Regions from separate parts of the Neobacillus sp. SRL179 genome, predicted to be linked through region 3. Evidence: predicted binding sites of a transcription regulator. Region 3 holds the regulator's gene; each other region holds the start of a gene.

Region 1 (4,724 bases), 940 kb from region 3:
TGATAGTACTTGCAAAGAAGTAGCTAAAAAAATGAAAGAACTAGATGTTGGGGTTATTCCCATTTGTGAAAATGAAAAATTAGCGGGGATTGTTACCGATCGTGATTTAGTCATCAAGGGAATCGCCAATGACTTATCGGCTGATTCACCTGTTTCTGAATTACTTACAAATATTGTGGTGAAAGGTACGAAAAAAATGTCGATTGAGGAAGCGGTTGAAATTATGTCCCACGAACAGATTCGCCGCCTTCCGATCGTGGATGAATCCGAAAAATTAGTCGGAATGGTCTCGCTTGGTGATTTAGCGATCCATGACCGGTCAAGTGAAAAAGCCGGGGAAGCGCTAAAGGAAATTTCTGATCCAGTTGGACCGGTTAAATGACAACATGGGGAAGGTTCTTTCAGAAAGAACCTTCCCCATGTTTGGTTTATGCTGCTTTTCTGATGGCAACTTCCTTTTGTTTCGTTTCAGGGAAGGTAGCCACCAGGAAGATGTACAAGCTGGAGGCAGCGATAAAGAAGATCATCGCTGGTGTATAGCCGGAATGTCCTAAGATAAAGCTCCAAACGATGGTTGCGATGGTTTGGCCGGCATAGGCAATTGCCCAAAATAACCCGAACATGATTGTCAATCTTTGTGGAGTCATCCCTTTTAATTCATGGGGGAGATTCAAAAAGATTGGATATTGGATATACATCGCAAATCCCGATATGGAAATAAGGGTATAGGATAGCAGCGGAACCTTATTAGCAAAAACGATCGCAAGGGCAAATGTTCCTACCATGACAATACCAGAGAACAGAAGAATCGGCTTGCGAGCCACTCCTTTATTTCCAATTCGAATCCCTGCAAATGTACCAAGAATGCCAAACCCCGAAATTAATAGGTTCGTTACCGATCCATTTAACAAGGTATATTGATCAAAAATGGCCTTAAAGCTTACGAGCGATAATACATACAGTGTTAAAAAGGAAGCGAACGCCAGGCCATAGCGCCAGAGAAATCCGTCCTTGAGCGCATCTTTATAGCCATATTTTTCAGATTCTCCACCCGTTTCTTTTGTTTCAAAGGTCTCTGCTTTCCAAAGCCAGCCGATGAAAAATAAAATCGTTAAAGAGGCAAAAAACGTTAAGGTTAGCCGCCAGTTCACGACCATCTGCTTAGCAAAAACGGTAAATAAAACGGCTACAATAAAGGCACCGACATTATAGGCCACCGTATTAGCCGCATTAATGCGCAGTTTAACTTGTGAATTTTTGACATAGTGTGCCACGATTGGGTTCATGTAGACAATGACCATCGAACCCCCCACGGCCATGACCATTCGAGCGACGGTATAGGCCCAATAATTAGGAAGATAAATGGCGACTAGTCCCATCATCAACAGACCGATGGCGGTGCCGGCTGCTTTTTTTGGCCCTAATTTCATCAGAACAATCGCGGCTAAAATGTTGGCAAATACACGAGCGGTCGTAATCGAGTAATTCACTACTTGAGAAATAATCGGATCCACCGGGCCGCCAAAAAAGGTTTGGGTTATTTGTGGTGTCAAGGAAGAACCGGCCACCCAGTTCATGGCAAAGGTTACATAAGCCAGCCATAAAACGGCCATCATAAAATAACCTTTTTTTGTATGATTCATCGTTTTTCATCTTCTTTCAGTAGGGGTACCATAGGGACGGTTCTTATGGTTCCTTTGACACTAAGATCGTCCCTGTGGAAAGCTTAGATTACAGGCATCATTGTATTTTTTAACACAGTGACTGAGTGGTTAAATAGTTGCTTCTCGGTTTCATTCAGATCAATTTCAATGACTTCACGGATTCCGCCCCGGTTAATGACAGCAGGAACGCCGATAAACACATCTTGTTGTCCATATTGTCCATCCAGGTAGGAAGATACAGTTAAAATACAGTTTTCATTATTTAAAATGGCCTTGGTAATGCGAACGAGCGACATGCCGATTCCGTAGTACGTTGCGCCTTTTCGTTCAATAATATGGTAGGCGGCATCACGGACATTTACGAAAATGTTCTCTAAGCATTCTTTGTTCAGTTTTTCAGCTGGGAGTTCCTCAAGTCTTTCCACACCTACGGAAGCACGGCTCCAAACGGGAAGTTCTGTATCTCCGTGTTCACCAATGATATAGGCATGAACATTGCGTGTGTCCATGTTGAAATGCTGGCCAAGGGCAAAACGGAGACGTGCTGAGTCTAATACGGTACCGGAACCAATGACACGTTCCTTTGGCAGGCCGGACTCTTTCCAAGTTACATAGGTTAAAATATCAACAGGATTGGTTGCGACTAAGAAAATGCCGTCAAATCCACTCGTCATAATGTTTTTTACGATTTCTTTAAAAATTTTCGTGTTCTTTTCGACTAATTGTAGACGGGTTTCACCAGGCTTTTGAGCTAATCCTGCTGTAATGACGACTAAGTCCGCACTTGCACAATCTTCATAAGAACCACTCCATACCTTGATAGGTGAGGGTGCAAATGGAATTCCGTGATTCAGGTCCATTGCTTCGCCTTCGGATTTGGCTTCATTCACATCAATGAGAACTAACTCTTCCGCCACGCCTTGATTAATCATCGAATAAGCATAACTGCAGCCAACAGCACCTGTTCCCACTAAGACAACCCGATTTACCTTTTTATTTCTATTTTCCATGATGATAATCTCCTTTATAAATGAAGTGGAATAACTGTTTAATTTACTAACTTGACGGTGTTAGTATAACACTTACTTTGTGAAGTTTTTCACAATGGATGTGACAATAATTTGAATTGTTAAATGGAAGCCTTTACATTTTTTAGCCGATGTGTTTTGTGCTCATCACTAAGGATATAAGATCCCCTGAGTCGTGTGTTCAGCCTCTCTATCTATTAGGTTGTGGCGTAATTTCATCCTCTTTCTATTTCCGAAATGGCTAGTTTATGAATAAAGTTGGCGTTTTATTCATACTTTAGTGTGACGTCACTCTTTAGTGCAAAGGGGGAAATGAAATGCCATATAGGAAATCCATCATCGGCGGCGTTATTGCAGTTGTTATTATTGTCTTGATTTTTCTGTCAGCTACAACCGTAGCCTCGGGGAATCGAGGAGTTCTATTGCAACTAGGTGCGGTTAAACCCGTTATTTTATCAGAAGGGTTTCATTTCAAGATTCCCTTTATCCAATCCGTTCAGCAGATTGAAGTACGGGTTCAAAAGGAAGAAAGCTCCCAAACAGCAGCCTCAAAGGACCTGCAAATGGTTACGGCCACTGTGGCGGTCAACTATTCGGTTGATCCAGGGGCGGTCAATACCCTCTATCAAGAAATCGGCTTGAATTATCGTTCGAGGATCGTGGATCCCGCGATTGCTGAATCACTCAAAGCGGTGACTGCCCAGTACACAGCGGAAGAATTAATTTCGAAACGTCCGGAAGTGTCGACAAAAGTGAAGGAAATGCTGGCGGGTAAATTAACCAAGTATTATATGATTCTAGAAGACATCAATATTAAAGAGTTTGCTTTTAGCGACGAATTCAATAAAGCGATCGAATCGAAACAAACGGCTGAACAAAATGCCTTACGAGCACAGCGGGATTTAGAGCGGATTAAAATTGAAGCAGAGCAGAAGGTCGCCCAGGCGGGTGCTGAAGCAGAGGCATTAAGGCTGAAAAAACAAGAGGTTACCCCGGAGTTAATTCAATTAAAGCAAATTGAAGTGCAAGAAAAGGCGTTGGAAAAATGGGATGGCCGCCTGCCAAGTGTTACTGGCGGAGCGACGCCCTTTATTGATGTGAATGGGATTACTAAATAATAGATTATGAGGGTGCATGGTGGGCCAGACCTTTACTACTCTTTTAAGTAGGAGGGGCTGGCCCACACTCACTTTGCAAGGAAAGGCCGTGCATTTACCAAACGATCCAATTTTTCATTCAAAAGGTAAAAGGAAGGGTAGTGCATTTACCAAGCGATCCAATTTTTCGAGCAAAAGGGAAAAGGAAAGGCCGTGCATTTACCAAGCGAGCTGAGTTTTCGAGCAAAAGGTAAATGGAAGGGCAGTGCATTTACCAAACGATCCAATTTTTCGAGCAAAAGGGAAAAGGAAAGTCCATGCATTTACCAAACGAGCTAACTTTTCATTCAAAAGGGAAAAGGAAAGACGTTGCATTTACCAACCGAGACCATTCTTCCTTAAAAAGGGAAAAGGGAACAATAGGGCAGAAAGATTAAAGGGAGGATTCATTTGCTTCCTCAAGCAAATGAACCCTCCCTTTTCCAATAAGGACCCATGAGAACAGTCCCCATGGCAACTATCAAATAAACATATTAATAATCAACACCCCAGCAAGTCCAACGAGGGATGCGATGGTTACCATGACGGACCAGGTGCGGATGGTTTTGCCGATGGATAGGTTGAAGTATTCTTTGTAAATCCAGAAGCCGGCGTCGTTTACGTGGGAGAAGGTCATACTTCCTGCCCCAGTTGCGAGCACCATTAGTTCTGGGCTTACGTGTGCAGACGCTACGAGTGGTGCGGCGATACCAGCTGCGGTTAATCCGGCAACAGTTGCGGAGCCTAACACTACCCGTAAGATGGCAGCGATTAACCAAGCTAGGATTAATGGTGACATACTGGAACCAGCCATTAGATCAGCCACATATTTATCGACATGACTATCAATCAATACTTGTTTAAACGCACCGCCTGCTCCAATAATTAAGAGAATC
Region 2 (4,724 bases), 390 kb from region 3:
AGACAAAAAGGGCATCCGCGAAGACTTTGCTAAGGTCTTTCAACTATTTCCACGCCTGGAGGAACGCCGCAAGCAGCTAGCAGGAACCCTTTCAGGCGGTGAGCAGCAAATGCTGGCAATGGGTCGTGCGTTAATGGCAAGACCACGGCTTTTATTATTAGATGAGCCTTCAATGGGTCTTGCACCGCTGTTGGTAAAAACGATCTTCCGGATCATTGAGGAAATTAATAAAACAGGTACCACGATTCTACTAGTAGAACAGAATGCGAATATGGCGTTGTCCATCGCTGACCGTGCCTATGTCATTGAAACAGGAAAAATTGTTGCAGCCGGGTCGGCTGAGGAACTTAGTAATAGCGATCAAATTAGAGCTGCTTATCTGGGCGGACATTAAAAGGTGTTGGGGCAAATGCCCAACACCTTTTCCTATTACATTTTCATTTTTCTCTGTTCAGGTTCAAGCTTGTACTGTTCACGACGTTTTGGACTTAATAAATGTCTAACTTTATTTGCATAATCCTCATACAGCTGCTCAATCCCGACAAGCGCTAGTGAAAAGAAGTTGGCATAATTCTTCTGTACTTCCCACTTTAATTCATTCTTCCCACAGATGCTGTACTTATTTAACTCTTCAATTTCCTTTTGAATGTTGGCTAGTTCGATCACTTGTTCATCCTCTGGCAGGGCAAGGACATAATCGATTTTTTCAATATAGGCTCTTGATTTTTCAATTTTTTCTTTAATATCCTGGTATCCCTCTTGGTCAATCAGATCATATTTTAATTTAAAATCATTTAGTCTTTCGGCCGCTTCGTAGGTCGAATTCACAATGTCATCCCGTGTCATATCCCTAGTTTCATAGCTGAGCATATGCTTCCAGGATGGCTGCGTAATCGCCTTGCGGTGGTCCTCAAGTGTCAGGCAATACTTCTTATATCCATGTATTTCCGGGTGTTCAAAGGCGGGACTCGCAGGGTCAAGGAATGGTGCCAATGGTGCAACAAAGTAAAAGATCCTTGGGTCCTTTTGACAAGAAAGATGAATCGTTTCGCAAAAGTCGATGTTTTCCACAGCACTTTGATACGTTTGACCTGGAATGCCCACCATAAAGAACAGGTCAATTTTTTTACAGCCATGTTTTAAGGCAAAATTTAGCGTATCAATTACCTTTTGGTTGGTACAGCTGAACTTTCCGTTATAGCGTCTGATTTTTTCATCGTGCGTTTCTAGAGTAATTTCAATACTATATTTTGGAACGCAGTCATTGATTAATTTAAAATACTCTTCATCTGCATATTGGAATAATTCAAAGACAATCTCATTTTTTAAGTTGAGTTTTTTCAATCTGGTGAAAAACTCATGATAATAGTCACGGCCGCCTTGACGAAGGTCATGCAGGATAAAGATGGGTGCCCGGCTAAATCGTGAAATAAACTGGATGTCCTCGACAAGCTTCTGCGGTGACCGCAGTGCCAGCGAATTCCGATTGCAGTTTTGATCATAGGCATCACGGGAGCCGCCGCAGATTAAGCAGTTTTGCGTACAGCCTCGTGCGGTTAAAAGCGCCGTGTTTGGATATTGGAGCCAGCCATTGTATGGAAGCGGGTCAAGGAAGTTGCGATACTTAAACACAGAGCGAATCGTGTAACGGTAGCCTGGCACGTCGACATCATCCAAATCCTTTGGCACGTAGGTAAGGGGATTGTAGCCGACCTCACTGCCTTTCTTCCACGTTAAGTTCGGAATGTCGGCATAATGGGTGTTGCCTGCTTCGATCTTATTCATCAACAATAGCGTTAGTTTTTCTGTTGAATCACCACGCATAACGAAATCAATAAATGGATATTCAATCAATTCTTTATGATAATAAGTAGCCGATAAACCGCCAAACATGATCGGTGTATCCGGATGAAGTCTCTTCACAATTTTAGCAAGCTCAATACTGCCGTGTGCATGCGGGAGCCAATGGAGGTCAATCCCGAAGGCTTTTGTTTTAATTTTCCTTAGTTTTTTTTCAACATCAAATTTTTCACTCATGAGCATACGGTTGGCAATGTTGATAATCTTGACCCGCAGTCCGTATCTTTCTAAATAATCAGCAATGCTGGTTAAACCGATCGGATACATTTCAAATACGGGTGAGGATGGAACGACATCACTGATGGGTCCAGCAAGTAAGGCATTTTTTCTGAAGTCATAAACACTTGGTGCATGTAATAAAACTAAATCATATTTCATTGATCTTTCACCTCAGTTAATTTGGTATAAAAGAGTGATTTTGGATTAATATGTGAACATGTAGTATGAAAATAAATTTGTGATATATTTCACATGTTAGTTTAATTAGGTAAAAACAGTGTGATTCCCATCCTGATTTCTATTGATATCAAGTAGTTTTCTAATTTAAGTTTACTATAAACAGGGATTCATAGAGTGACAAACGAGTGACAGAATTTGGTTGATTTTGTGTAATTTTCGGATAATCTGTTATGATAATTTTCATAAGTGGAACGCTTTTAATGTGGAGGGATTTGAATAAATGGCACAGATAAAAACGAATGCGATGCGCATACTCGATGCAAAAAAGATCGATTATGAAATGCTTACATATGAAAATAAAGATGGAAAAATTGATGGAATCTCGGTTGCGGAGAAAATTAGTAGAGAATCAAAGGAGGTTTATAAGACCCTAGTAACCCAAGCACAAAGTAAAAACATTTATGTGTTTGTCATCCCTGTCGCGGAAGAATTGGATTTGAAAAAGGCTGCCAAAGCTGCTGGAGAAAAGAACCTGGACATGCTTCCGGTAAAGGACCTTCAAAAGTGGACGGGGTATATTCGCGGGGGCTGTTCGCCCATTGGCATGAAAAAGGAATATAAAACTTTTATTGATGACAGCTGTCAGTCCCTCAGGTCTATCGTGGTCAGCGGCGGGAAAATCGGTGTGCAAATTGTATTGGCACCAGCTAAGTTACAAGAACTGACCAAAGCGGAAACCGTCCCAGTCATTAAATAAAAATAGGACGAACTTTATGGAAGAAAAAATTTTAATAGGCACTCACCTACACTGGGCATAGGCATAAGATAATGTGAAAACGAAAACACCCCTGCAGCGGTGTTTCGGTTATTTCAAAAGACTTTTGCTTTTGTTAGAAACTTGCCTCCATCAACCCCTTAAAGGTTGTGAAGGCTAAGTTGATTCACTAAAAGGGAGTGTTGATGAGTGGCAGGGAAAATCAGAAATTATTTTGCCGGCGGGAATACAGCGCGAGGCTTTCATAATCTTTATGATTCAAATCTCCAAGGGCTAGATCGCATCTATATTTTAAAAGGCGGCCCGGGGACAGGTAAATCATCATTAATGAAGAAAATTGGCCATGAATGGGTCGGAAAGGGCTTTAATATTGAGTTCCTCCACTGTTCCTCGGATAATGATTCGATTGATGGGGTGTTAATTCCTTCGTTAAAGGTAGGAATTGTCGACGGTACGGCGCCGCATGTCATTGAGCCAAAGGCACCGGGGGCTGTCGAAGAGTATATTAACCTAGGCGAAGCCTGGAATGCCCGTGCCCTAAGCAGCCAGAAAAAGATCATTCAGAAGCTCACGAATGACATTCATGCTTCTTTTCAAAAAGCCTATGCCACCTTTAAGGAAGCATTGGAAATCCATGATGATTGGGAAAAAATTTATATTAATAGTATGAATTTTAAAAAGGCGGACCAGTTAACCAATAAACTAATTGAGACCTTTTTTGGAAAAATGAGGTTAAATAAAACGCCCGATGTGCGTCATCGCTTCTTAGGGGCAGCCACGCCTAAGGGGGCTGTGGATTACGTTCCTAACTTAACAGAGGAAATTTCGAAACGTTATTTTATTAAAGGCCGGCCAGGGTCCGGTAAATCCACCATGTTGAAAAAACTGGCGGCGGCTGGTGAGGAACGCGGCATCGATGTCGAAATTTATCATTGCGGTTTTGATCCGTATAGCCTTGATATGGTGATTTTCAGAGAATTAGGAATTGCTATATTTGATAGTACCGCTCCACATGAATATTTTCCAAGCAGGGATGGCGATGAAATCATTGATATGTATGAGATTTTAATTGAGCCGGGGACAGACGACCTATTTGCAGACATCATTAGTAAAATAGCCGTGCAATATAGAAATAAAATGAACGAAGCAACCAGCTATCTGGCTAAAGCCAAGGCGCTCCATGATGAGTTGGAAGAAATTTATGTGGCGGCAATGGATTTTTCTGTTGTGGAAAAAATTCAAGCAAAAATAGTGTCGGAAATTAATGAGCTGGCGACTAGCAAAGCATAGAAGTGAATGGAAAATGCCGGGAAAACGTCCCGGCATTCTTTATTGATGTGGATGTGTCTTACTCTGCTGGCTCTTATTCCGCTTATTGCCTTTACTGTTATCACCGCTGACAAACTCGGCAGCGAATTCGGCTTCGGCGTGTCCTGCTTGCGGAGAGTTTTGATTGCGGCTGCCTTTATTGTTTTTCTTTGTCATCTTGAATCCCTCCTTTTCTGCTAATGTTAGTGTGGCGTCAGTTGAGTAGTTTATGCCGCTAAGATAAAGGATAAATTGGAAGATAGTAGAATACCTATAAAGGGAATGTTAGGGAAAGGATGAATCCTATGCCGTTAGATATCACTTTTTTAACCAAACGATTTGAAGAAAACGCCAACCCGGCCAATGCGAAGCCGATGCAAAA
Region 3 (4,724 bases):
AATTGATAACTATTTTTCTCCAAGGCAGCTTTATCGGCACTATTTTTAACTGACTCGGCTAAGGCAAGGGCGGCAAGCTCTTCCTGTTCGAGCTTTTTTTCTACATAATAATCATAATCGCCAAGGTACTCAATGCTGCCGTGTTTGCTTAATTCCAATACCTTTGTCGCAATCCGGTTAATAAAATACCTGTCATGGGAAACAAACAAAATCGTCCCAGGGTAATCGATCAGCGCATTTTCTAAGACTTCTTTGCTATCAAGGTCAAGGTGGTTGGTAGGCTCGTCCAAAATTAATAGGTTTGCTTTTTCTAACATAAGTTTAGCCAGCGCCAGCCTCGCCTTTTCACCGCCGCTTAAGGTTGAAACGATTTTTAATACATCATCACCGGAAAATAAGAAATTACCTAATACGGTTCTTATTTCTTTTTCACTTTTTAAAGGAAAGTCATCCCAAAGCTCATTCAGTACCCGTTTATTGGAGGTTAATTCAGCTTGCTGCTGGTCATAATAGCCAATCAAAAGATTTGATCCGTATTGAATCGTTCCAGCAAGGGCAGGCAGCTTCTTGATGATGGTTTTCAGAAGTGTTGATTTGCCAATCCCATTCGGTCCCACAAGGGCAATACTTTCTCCTTTATAGGCACGAAACGAAATGGCCTCCGACACTTGTTCACCATCATAACCAACCGCTAACGAATTGACAATTAATACATCATTGCCGCTTTGTTTTTCAATTTCAAAGGAAAAGTTAGCTGATTTTTCATCACCAAGCGGCCGGTCGATGATCTCCATTTTTTCGAGTTTTTTACGGCGGCTTTGCGCCCGTTTCGTAGTCGAGGCCCTGGCTAAATTCCGTTGAATAAAGTCTTGCAGATTAGCGACTTCTTGCTGTTGTTTTTCATAGACTTTCAGATCGCGCTCATAATTGGCGGCCTTTTGTTCCAGGTATGAACTATAGTTGCCTGTAAACCGCCCAATTTGCTTGCGTGAGACCTCATATACCTGTGTGACGACTTTATCCAGAAAGTATCGGTCATGGGAAACGATCAAAATTGCCCCATCATACCCCTGCAAATATTGCTCAAGCCAGGAGAGGGTATCAATATCAAGATGGTTGGTAGGCTCATCCAGAATTAAAATATCAGGTCTTGTTAACAATAACTTTCCAAGAGCAAGCCTGGTTTTTTGACCGCCGCTCAAACTTGAAATCATTAAGGAACTTTCCTGAAAGTTTAAACCATGCAGGACAGAACGAATATCAGCTTCATACTGATAGCCGCCCTGTTCTTTAAATTTTACTTGCAGCTGATCATATTCTTTTAAAATTCGTTCGTATGTGGCTGAATCTTCAAAAATACTAGGATCGGCCATTCGTTCTTCGAGCTTGCGCAGCGAATTTTCCAGCTTGCGCAGCGGTTCAAAAACGGTCAGCATTTCATCCCAAATGGACAAATGGGATTCAAGGCCGGTATTTTGCGCTAAATAGCCAATGGTTACTTCCTTGGGCTTGATAATCTCGCCGCCATCATGTGACAGATGACCAGCAATAATTTTCAGTAATGTTGATTTTCCGGCACCATTGCGGCCGACAAGGGCAACACGGTCCCGTGTTTGTAATTCTAGCTTTATATTCGATAAAATAAGGTCAGCACCATAATATTTTTGTAGTTGATTCACTTGCAACAAAATCATTTTTATTCACCTCTATTACATATAAATAGTGTACATTATATCCCGAATGTCGGCAATAAAGCGCGACTTTTGAGTAGTTTGGATACTGGAAATTTGCGTTTTTTGTGAAAAAGTGTCTATTTCGTGCAAAGTTTCACACACAGAATGTGAATAATAGTGTATTATTTTGGGGTAGGAGGATTTTTTATATGGCAGAGTTTACTCATTTTAATAAAGAGGGCAGAGCAAAAATGGTCGATGTTAGCGACAAGCCGGAAACAGCACGGACAGCTCTAGCTCATTCCAGCATTACGGTTAGTAAAGAGATTTTTGAGAAAATAACCAATCATGAAATGAAAAAAGGCGATGTTTTAGCAGTGGCCCAGGTGGCTGGAATCATGGCTGCTAAAAAGACATGGGACATTATTCCGATGTGTCATCCCATCCCTTTAACGGGAGTAAATATTTCCTTTTCATGGGAACAAAGCGAAAACAACAACTATCAATTATATATTGCTGCGTCGGTTAAAACAAAAGGGAATACTGGGGTGGAAATGGAAGCGCTCACAGCAGCCTCGGCTTGTGCCTTAACTGTTTATGATATGTGTAAAGCGGTAGATAAAGGAATGGTCATAGGACCGACCTATTTAGTTGAAAAAACGGGCGGTAAAAATGGCGATTTTAAGAGAAATGAACGGATTTAACAAAGGGATTTGAAGGGGTGTGAGAAATTATGAGTAATGAAACGACGAAGATTCCACAGGCAACAGCAAAACGGCTGCCTCTCTATTATCGATTTTTAAAGAACTTGCATACTTCCGGAAAGCAAAGGGTTTCATCTGCAGAATTAAGCGAGGCCGTAAAGGTAGACTCAGCAACCATCCGTCGAGACTTTTCTTATTTCGGCGCCTTAGGTAAAAAAGGGTATGGATACAATGTCAATTACCTGTTAACATTCTTCCGTAAAACGTTGGACCAAGATGAACTGACAAAAGTTGCCTTAATTGGGGTAGGTAATCTAGGAACGGCTTTTTTAAATTATAATTTTTTGAAAAATAATAATACCAAAATAGAGTGTGCTTTTGATGTGGATCCAGAAAAAATGGGAACAAAAGTCCGTGAGGTACCGGTTTACCATATGGATGAGCTTGAAAGGGTATTAATGGAGGAGCAAATTTCCGTTGCTATTCTAACGGTGCCAGCCCCCGTTGCGCAGATGATTACCGACCGGCTTGTGAAGGCGGAGGTAAAAGGAATTTTAAATTTCACCCCGGCACGGTTAAATGTCCCGTCATCGATTCGGGTTCATCACATTGATTTAGCGGTTGAATTACAATCATTGATTTACTTTTTGAAACATTATCCAACTCAAGAAAAAGAAGAAGAATAAGCAAAAGGGCCTTTCACAAAATGTGGGGGCCCTTTTTTTGGAAAATTTTTATTAGCAGCTTTACATGCGTAACAGTGTTATGTTACACTGTTTTCATGAAAGGGGTTTTCATAAATGAGCGAGGAGTTAATATCGAAAAAAGATTTATTAGATCTTGCCGGGATATCTTACGGGCAATTGTATAGATGGAAGCGGAAGGATCTTATACCAGAAGAATGGTTTATTCGAAAATCCACCTTTACCGGCCAAGAAACATTTTTTCCAAAAGAGAAGATTTTAGAGAGAATTAACAAGATTCAAATGATGAAAGAAAATTTGTCCTTGGATGAGCTCGCTGATATGTTTTCACCTAATATAGGCGATTTGCAGCTGGAAAAAGATGAATTAATAAAACGTAACATTGTTTCGGATATGGTGATGAGCTTTTACTTAACCCACGATAAAGGCAGTCACAAATTTACTTTTACTAGAATGCTGGAAGTTTATGTGTTAGAGAAGCTTCTCCAATCAGGGGAGATCAATCTAGACGAAGGAAAAATGCTGCTTCAGGTATTAAAGGACCATGCTCAGCTAATTAAGCAAAAAAGCTGTGATTTGGTCGTAACGCGGAAGCTGGGTGTATCAACCTGTCTGCTGTTAATAAATGCGGAAGAGTTCCATTTTGATAAAGACACAAAGATGGTCGTGTCATTATCGCTGATGAGTTGTATGGAGGAAATAAAAGCGAAATTACTCTAAAGGAGAATAGCGATGGAAACGAAAAACAGGGGCGACCTGGTTATTAATGGATTAGGTTCATCAAATGGAGGGCAATTCAACCTTGTTACCTTAAATGGCAAGGGAACCATTAACACTGACTTGGAATGCAATGAGGTTGAGTGCAATGGTTCTGGCACGATGAAGGGAAATGTGACAGCCAATAACGCAAAGATTAATGGAACGGCCCGGTTTAATGGGAACGTGGAGGCTCACAAGTTTATCGTGGAAGGGACAGCAAAGATTGATCAAAATCTGTCAGTGAACCATTTAAAGGTTTCAGGTAAAGTCTCCGTAGGTGGAAAAGTAAAATGTGAGGAAATAAGTCAACGGGGCTTTTTTACGGTCGGAGAAGATTGTGAAGCGGAAACCTTTAAGGGAGAATATCGGTTTACAATTGGCGGTCTTCTCAATGCTGATCAAGTGGATATTAAAATTTATGGCGATTGTAAGGCAAAGGAAATCGGAGGGCAAACCATTATTGTTAGGCAGCAAAAAGGGTCATTTATAGGTTCGTTGTTTAAGCCATTTTTCAAAACACAATTGGAAACCGACTTAATCGAAGGTGACATCGTTGAATTGGAAAATACGATTGCAAAAGTTGTCCGAGGTCACCACGTCAAAATAGGACCTAATTGTGAAATTGGCCTAGTAGAATATACAGAAGATTTTTCACAGGATAAACAGGCCGTTATTCGGGAGAGTAGAAAGGTTTAGGAGGGGTCGAAATGAGTAAAAATCTAGTTATAAATGGTTCGGGAAGTTATCCTGGCGGCATATACGATAAAATAAGCATCCGAGGAGAAGGAACGATTGTCAATGATGTCGAATGTTCGACCTTCCATGTTTATGGGACGAGTGAAACCAATGAAAATGTCATGACTAGTTCGTTGAAGATCATGGGT
Region 4 (4,724 bases), 1.1 Mb from region 3:
TTAAAACAACACCATCCGGCAGCCCATGAATTAAAAATCATTCAAAAGCTTATCCGTCAGGTACAATTGTTTGGCTTTCATCTAGCCACACTTGATATCAGAAATCATAGTGGTGAGCATGAGGCAGCCATAACGGAAATATTGCGTAAAGTCAGTATATCTGAAAATTATGCTACCCTGACAGAAGATGAAAAAATACGGGTATTACAAAATATCCTGACGGATCCACGTCCACTTTTATTGTTAAATGAGGATTATTCTCCCGAAACACAGGAAATTATTAAAGTTTTTAAAATGATAAAAGATGCTCATGGTGAATTTGGCAAGCGGGCAATCTCTGTATACCTAGTCAGCATGACGAAATCATCAAGTGATTTGTTGGAGGTTCTTGTATTAGCCAAAGAAGCTGGCCTTTATCGACTTCATGCGGATGGCACTTTGGAAAGTCATTTACATGTTGCACCACTTTTGGAGACAATCGATGATTTAACAGCAGGACCAGCTATTATGGAAAAATTATTCCAAATGCCAGTGTACCGAAATCACTTACAGATTCTAGGAAACCAACAGGAAATAATGCTTGGATATTCAGATGGAAGTAAAGACGGAGGAACATTAACTGCCAACTGGAAACTGTATAAAGCACAAATTGAAATACATGAAATGGCGAAAAGATATCATATTGGTCTTAAGTTTTTCCATGGACGTGGCGGGTCGTTAGGACGTGGCGGCGGTCCTTTGAATAAGAGTATACTTTCTCAGCCAGCTGAAACAATTGGTGATGGTGTCAAAATTACCGAACAAGGTGAGGTATTATCTTCTCGGTACTTGCTAGAGGATATCGCCTATCGAAGTTTGGAACAGGCAACGTCCACCTTGCTATTAACCGCAACACATGTCACGCAAGAAGAGGAACAAGGTCCATTGCGTCAACCAAATTGGGAAAAAGCCATTGAGGAAATATCTAGTTTTGCTTTAGCAAAGTATCAATCACTCGTATTTGAAGACCCAGATTTCCTTACCTATTTTAACGAAGCTACGCCTCTAAAAGAAATTGGTGACTTGAACATTGGTTCAAGGCCAATGAGCCGTAAAAATAGGGGCAGATTTGAGGACTTGCGGGCGATCCCATGGGTATTTGCCTGGACGCAAAGCCGTCAGCTTCTCCCTGCTTGGTATGCTGCAGGTTCAGGTCTGGAAAGTTTTGCTTCAAAAAGTGAAGAAAATCTTCAGCTTTTACAGCAAATGTATCTAAAATGGCCATTTTTCCAATCCACGATTGATAACCTGAACATGGCATTGATGAAAGCAGATATTACAACTGCAAAAGAATATTTATTACTTGTACATGATCAAACCATTGCAAACAGAATATTTAGCAATCTTTTGGAGGAATATGAAAAGACAAAAGCTATATTGCTCAGAATAACGGGTGATAAAGAATTACTCGATCATACTCCTAACATAAAAGAATCTGTTTACCGACGGAATCCATATGTGGACCCATTAAACTTTCTACAAGTGGAACTCATCAAAGAGTTACGCAATCAGGAAGAGCCTAATGAAGAACTATTAACAGAAGTCCTAATTACCATAAGTGGAATTTCTGCTGGATTACGGAATACTGGTTGATGGATTAAAAAAGCCCTAACTCTTTCCATAAGAGTTAGGGCTTTTTTTTATAGGAAACAAGTGTTAGTAACATTTTCGAACATTATGTGAACTTTTTAAAAATGAATGGTTATTCATTCATTTTTACGCAGGATTCGACAATGATCGATTAGTACACGTGATATATTTTAGCCAATAGAAAAATAAAGGAGTGAGGTTTTAACAAACAGTCCATGTTTGCTTAAGTATTTATTTGAACGATCTATAAACTGGAGGGAGATTACTATGGCTGTAAAAGAAAAATTGATTCAGGACAATCAGATTGTAGCAGCACAAATTGATACATTAGCAAATAACGCGATTAGAGCACTAGGTGATTTTGGTTGCTATGACCAGAAAATGGTCGACGAAATTGTTAAACAAATGGCTGTTGCTGGCCTTGAAAATCATAAAAATTTGGCTAAACTTGCCGTAACTGAAACTCGAAGAGGGGTTTATGAGGATAAGGTCTTTAAAAATATGTTTGCAACGGAATTTATTTATAACAATATTAGAGAAATGAAAACGGTTGGCGTTATAAGCGAAAATGAGAATGAAGGAATGGTAGAAATAGCCGAGCCAGTCGGTGTTATTGCAGGGGTTATTCCGATTACGAATCCAACTTCTACCGTTATTTTTAAATCGCTGATTTCATTAAAAACAAGAAATCCAATTATTTTTGCCTTTCCACAGTTTGGTCAGCAATGCTGTACTGAAACGGCAAAAATTCTTAAGGCGGCTGCCATAAGGGCAGGAGCACCTGAAGATTGTATTCAATGGATTGAAACACCCTCCCATGAAGCGTTTCAAATTTTAATGAAACATCCAAAAATTTCTCTTATATTAGCCACAGGCGGTCCAAATCTAGTAAAAGCAGCTTATAGCTCTGGTAAACCTGCTCTTGGAGTAGGAGCTGGTAATGTACCATGTTATATTGAAAAAACGGCCAATATTAAACGAGCAGTCAACGATATCATTCTATCGAAAACATTTGATAATGGGATGATTTGTGCTTCAGAGCAAGCTATCATTATCGATCAAGACATTTATGAAGAAGTAAAACATGAAATGATTGAAAATAATTGTTATTTCCTCAATGAAGAAGAGCAAAAAATGGTTGAAAAGGTTGTTATCTTTGAAAAAACGGGCTCTATTAATCATTTAATTGTTGGATTACCGGCCTATATGATTGCAAAAATGGCTGGAATAAATGTGCCATTGAACACCAAAATTCTGATTGCAGAACTGGAAGGAGTAGGTCCAAAATATCCGCTTTCTTGTGAAAAATTAAGCCCTATTTTAGCATGTTATAAAGTAGATAGTTTCGCTGCTGGTTTACTTATTGCCGAAGAAACATTGGAATATGGCGGTTTAGGACATTCCGCAGCGATCCATACCTCTGAGCAGAATCTAGTTGATATTTTTGCATTAAGAATGAAGGCTGGGCGAATTATGGTGAATACGCCTTCGACCCATGGAGCGATTGGGGATATTTACAATACATCCTTACCATCCTTAACAATTGGATGTGGAACATATGGAGGGAATTCTGTGTCACAGAATGTGGGAGCACAAAATCTGATGAATATCAAAAAAGTGGCTAAAAGAAGAACTTTTACCCAATGGTTTAAAGTGCCTTCACAAATATTTTTTGAGAAAAATTCTATCCAAATGCTTGCTGCGATACCTGGAATCTCTAGAGCCTTTATAGTGACAAGCGGTAGTCCGCTTAAAAACGGCTATGTTGACAAAGTACTCTATTACCTTAAAAAAAATCCAACTAATATTCAATTTGAAACTTTCTCAAATGTTAAACCGGAACCAAGTATGGAATCTGTTATGAGTGGTGCAGAGAGAATGAAAAGGTTTTCGCCTGATTGTATCATTGCCCTTGGCGGAGGGTCAGTGATGGATGCAGCAAAAGCGATGTGGTTATTCTATGAACACCCTGAAACTGATTTTCATGAATTAACACAAAAATTCTTTGATCCGACAAAGCGTGTAGTTAGGTTTCCGAATTTAAGGGCAAAAGCTAAATTTATTGCCATCCCAACAACATCGGGTACGGGTTCAGAGGTAACGTCTGTTTCTGTAATTACTGATAAAAAGGCAAATATTAAATACCCTCTTGTGGATTTCCAATTGACACCAGATGTGGCCATTGTCGATCCGCAGTTTGTTATAACGGTTCCCAAGCATGTAACGGCTGACACAGGAATGGACGTACTGACTCATGCTATTGAGGCTTATGTATCAGTTCTTGCTAATGATTATACAGATGGATTAGCTCTTAAGGCGATTCAGCTTGTTTTTGACTATTTACCAAGGGCATATAAGGACGGCAGTGATGAAGTGGCTCGTGAAAAAATGCATAATGCTTCGACGATAGCAGGAATGGCTTTTGCCAACTCGTTTTTAGGGATAAATCATAGTCTAGCCCATGTACTTGGTGCAGAATTTAATATTCCACACGGGCGTGCTAATGCAATCCTGTTACCACATGTCATTCGTTATAATGCAGCTAAACCAAATAAGTTTATGACCTATCCGAAATACGAACATTTCATTGCTGATCAGCGTTATGCAGAAATCGCTAAAATGCTTGGTTTGGCTGCTAGTACAACTGATGAAGGAATTGAAAGTTTAATAAGTGCCATAATAGCACTGGCAAAAGAGCTTGAAATTCCAATGAGTATACAAGCATTCGGGGTGGATCAATTAGAATTTTCAAGCAAGGTTGCTGTACTTGCAGAGCATGCTTTTGACGACCAAGATACGATTGCCAATCCCAAACAGCCATTTATCAGCGAACTTGCTGAGCTCTATCAACAGGCATTTTTAGGTGTATAAATTGGTGTAACGATTAATTAATATCCAGTTTATTTAAGTATTGTTTATGGTAGTTTAACAAGTTATAAATATGAAAAACTTCCTATAATGATAAACTTAGATAATCGAATTTTTTGTGAACAAGGTAATGAAAGATGTCGAATTCTGACTAATATACTCTCCGGTTTGTTGCAACTTGTTATAATTTGACAAAGAGCATCCCTTCTCAAACTTAAATGAATGAA

What was found. The regulator Rex, encoded in region 3, represses fermentation and respiration genes when NADH is low (regulators of the CRP and FNR family bind a similar motif). The targets are predictions, from matches to a motif close to TTGTGAAATATTTCACAA.
Region 1: a site for Rex is predicted at 2,752-2,769, ahead of AC4E8C_RS21620 (L-lactate dehydrogenase). Genes of this name have one in related genera too.
Region 2: a site for Rex is predicted at 2,316-2,333, ahead of AC4E8C_RS24325 (TIGR04190 family B12-binding domain/radical SAM domain protein). Genes of this name have one in related genera too.
Region 4: a site for Rex is predicted at 1,717-1,734, ahead of adhE (bifunctional acetaldehyde-CoA/alcohol dehydrogenase). Genes of this name have one in related genera too.

Annotation. Positions count from the first base shown of each region.
Region 1 is NZ_OZ481792.1:4,399,806-4,404,529, reverse strand. It holds gene AC4E8C_RS21630 (CBS domain-containing protein) at 1-382, shown strand, start outside; gene AC4E8C_RS21625 (MFS transporter) at 429-1,643, opposite strand; gene AC4E8C_RS21620 (L-lactate dehydrogenase) at 1,727-2,674, opposite strand; gene AC4E8C_RS21615 (prohibitin family protein) at 3,010-3,810, shown strand; gene AC4E8C_RS21610 (gluconate:H+ symporter) at 4,310-4,724, opposite strand, start outside.
Region 2 is NZ_OZ481792.1:4,950,410-4,955,133, reverse strand. It holds gene AC4E8C_RS24330 (ABC transporter ATP-binding protein) at 1-394, shown strand, start outside; gene AC4E8C_RS24325 (TIGR04190 family B12-binding domain/radical SAM domain protein) at 430-2,238, opposite strand; gene ybaK (Cys-tRNA(Pro) deacylase) at 2,540-3,016, shown strand; gene AC4E8C_RS24315 (PRK06851 family protein) at 3,224-4,324, shown strand; gene AC4E8C_RS24310 (hypothetical protein) at 4,364-4,519, opposite strand; gene AC4E8C_RS24305 (DNA alkylation repair protein) at 4,648-4,724, shown strand, end outside.
Region 3 is NZ_OZ481792.1:279,597-284,320, forward strand. It holds gene AC4E8C_RS01545 (ABC-F family ATP-binding cassette domain-containing protein) at 1-1,694, opposite strand, end outside; gene moaC (cyclic pyranopterin monophosphate synthase MoaC) at 1,883-2,377, shown strand; gene AC4E8C_RS01555 (redox-sensing transcriptional repressor Rex) at 2,407-3,063, shown strand; gene AC4E8C_RS01560 (YhbD family protein) at 3,178-3,801, shown strand; gene AC4E8C_RS01565 (polymer-forming cytoskeletal protein) at 3,814-4,536, shown strand; gene AC4E8C_RS01570 (cytoplasmic protein) at 4,548-4,724, shown strand, end outside.
Region 4 is NZ_OZ481792.1:1,422,702-1,427,425, forward strand. It holds gene ppc (phosphoenolpyruvate carboxylase) at 1-1,632, shown strand, start outside; gene adhE (bifunctional acetaldehyde-CoA/alcohol dehydrogenase) at 1,897-4,500, shown strand.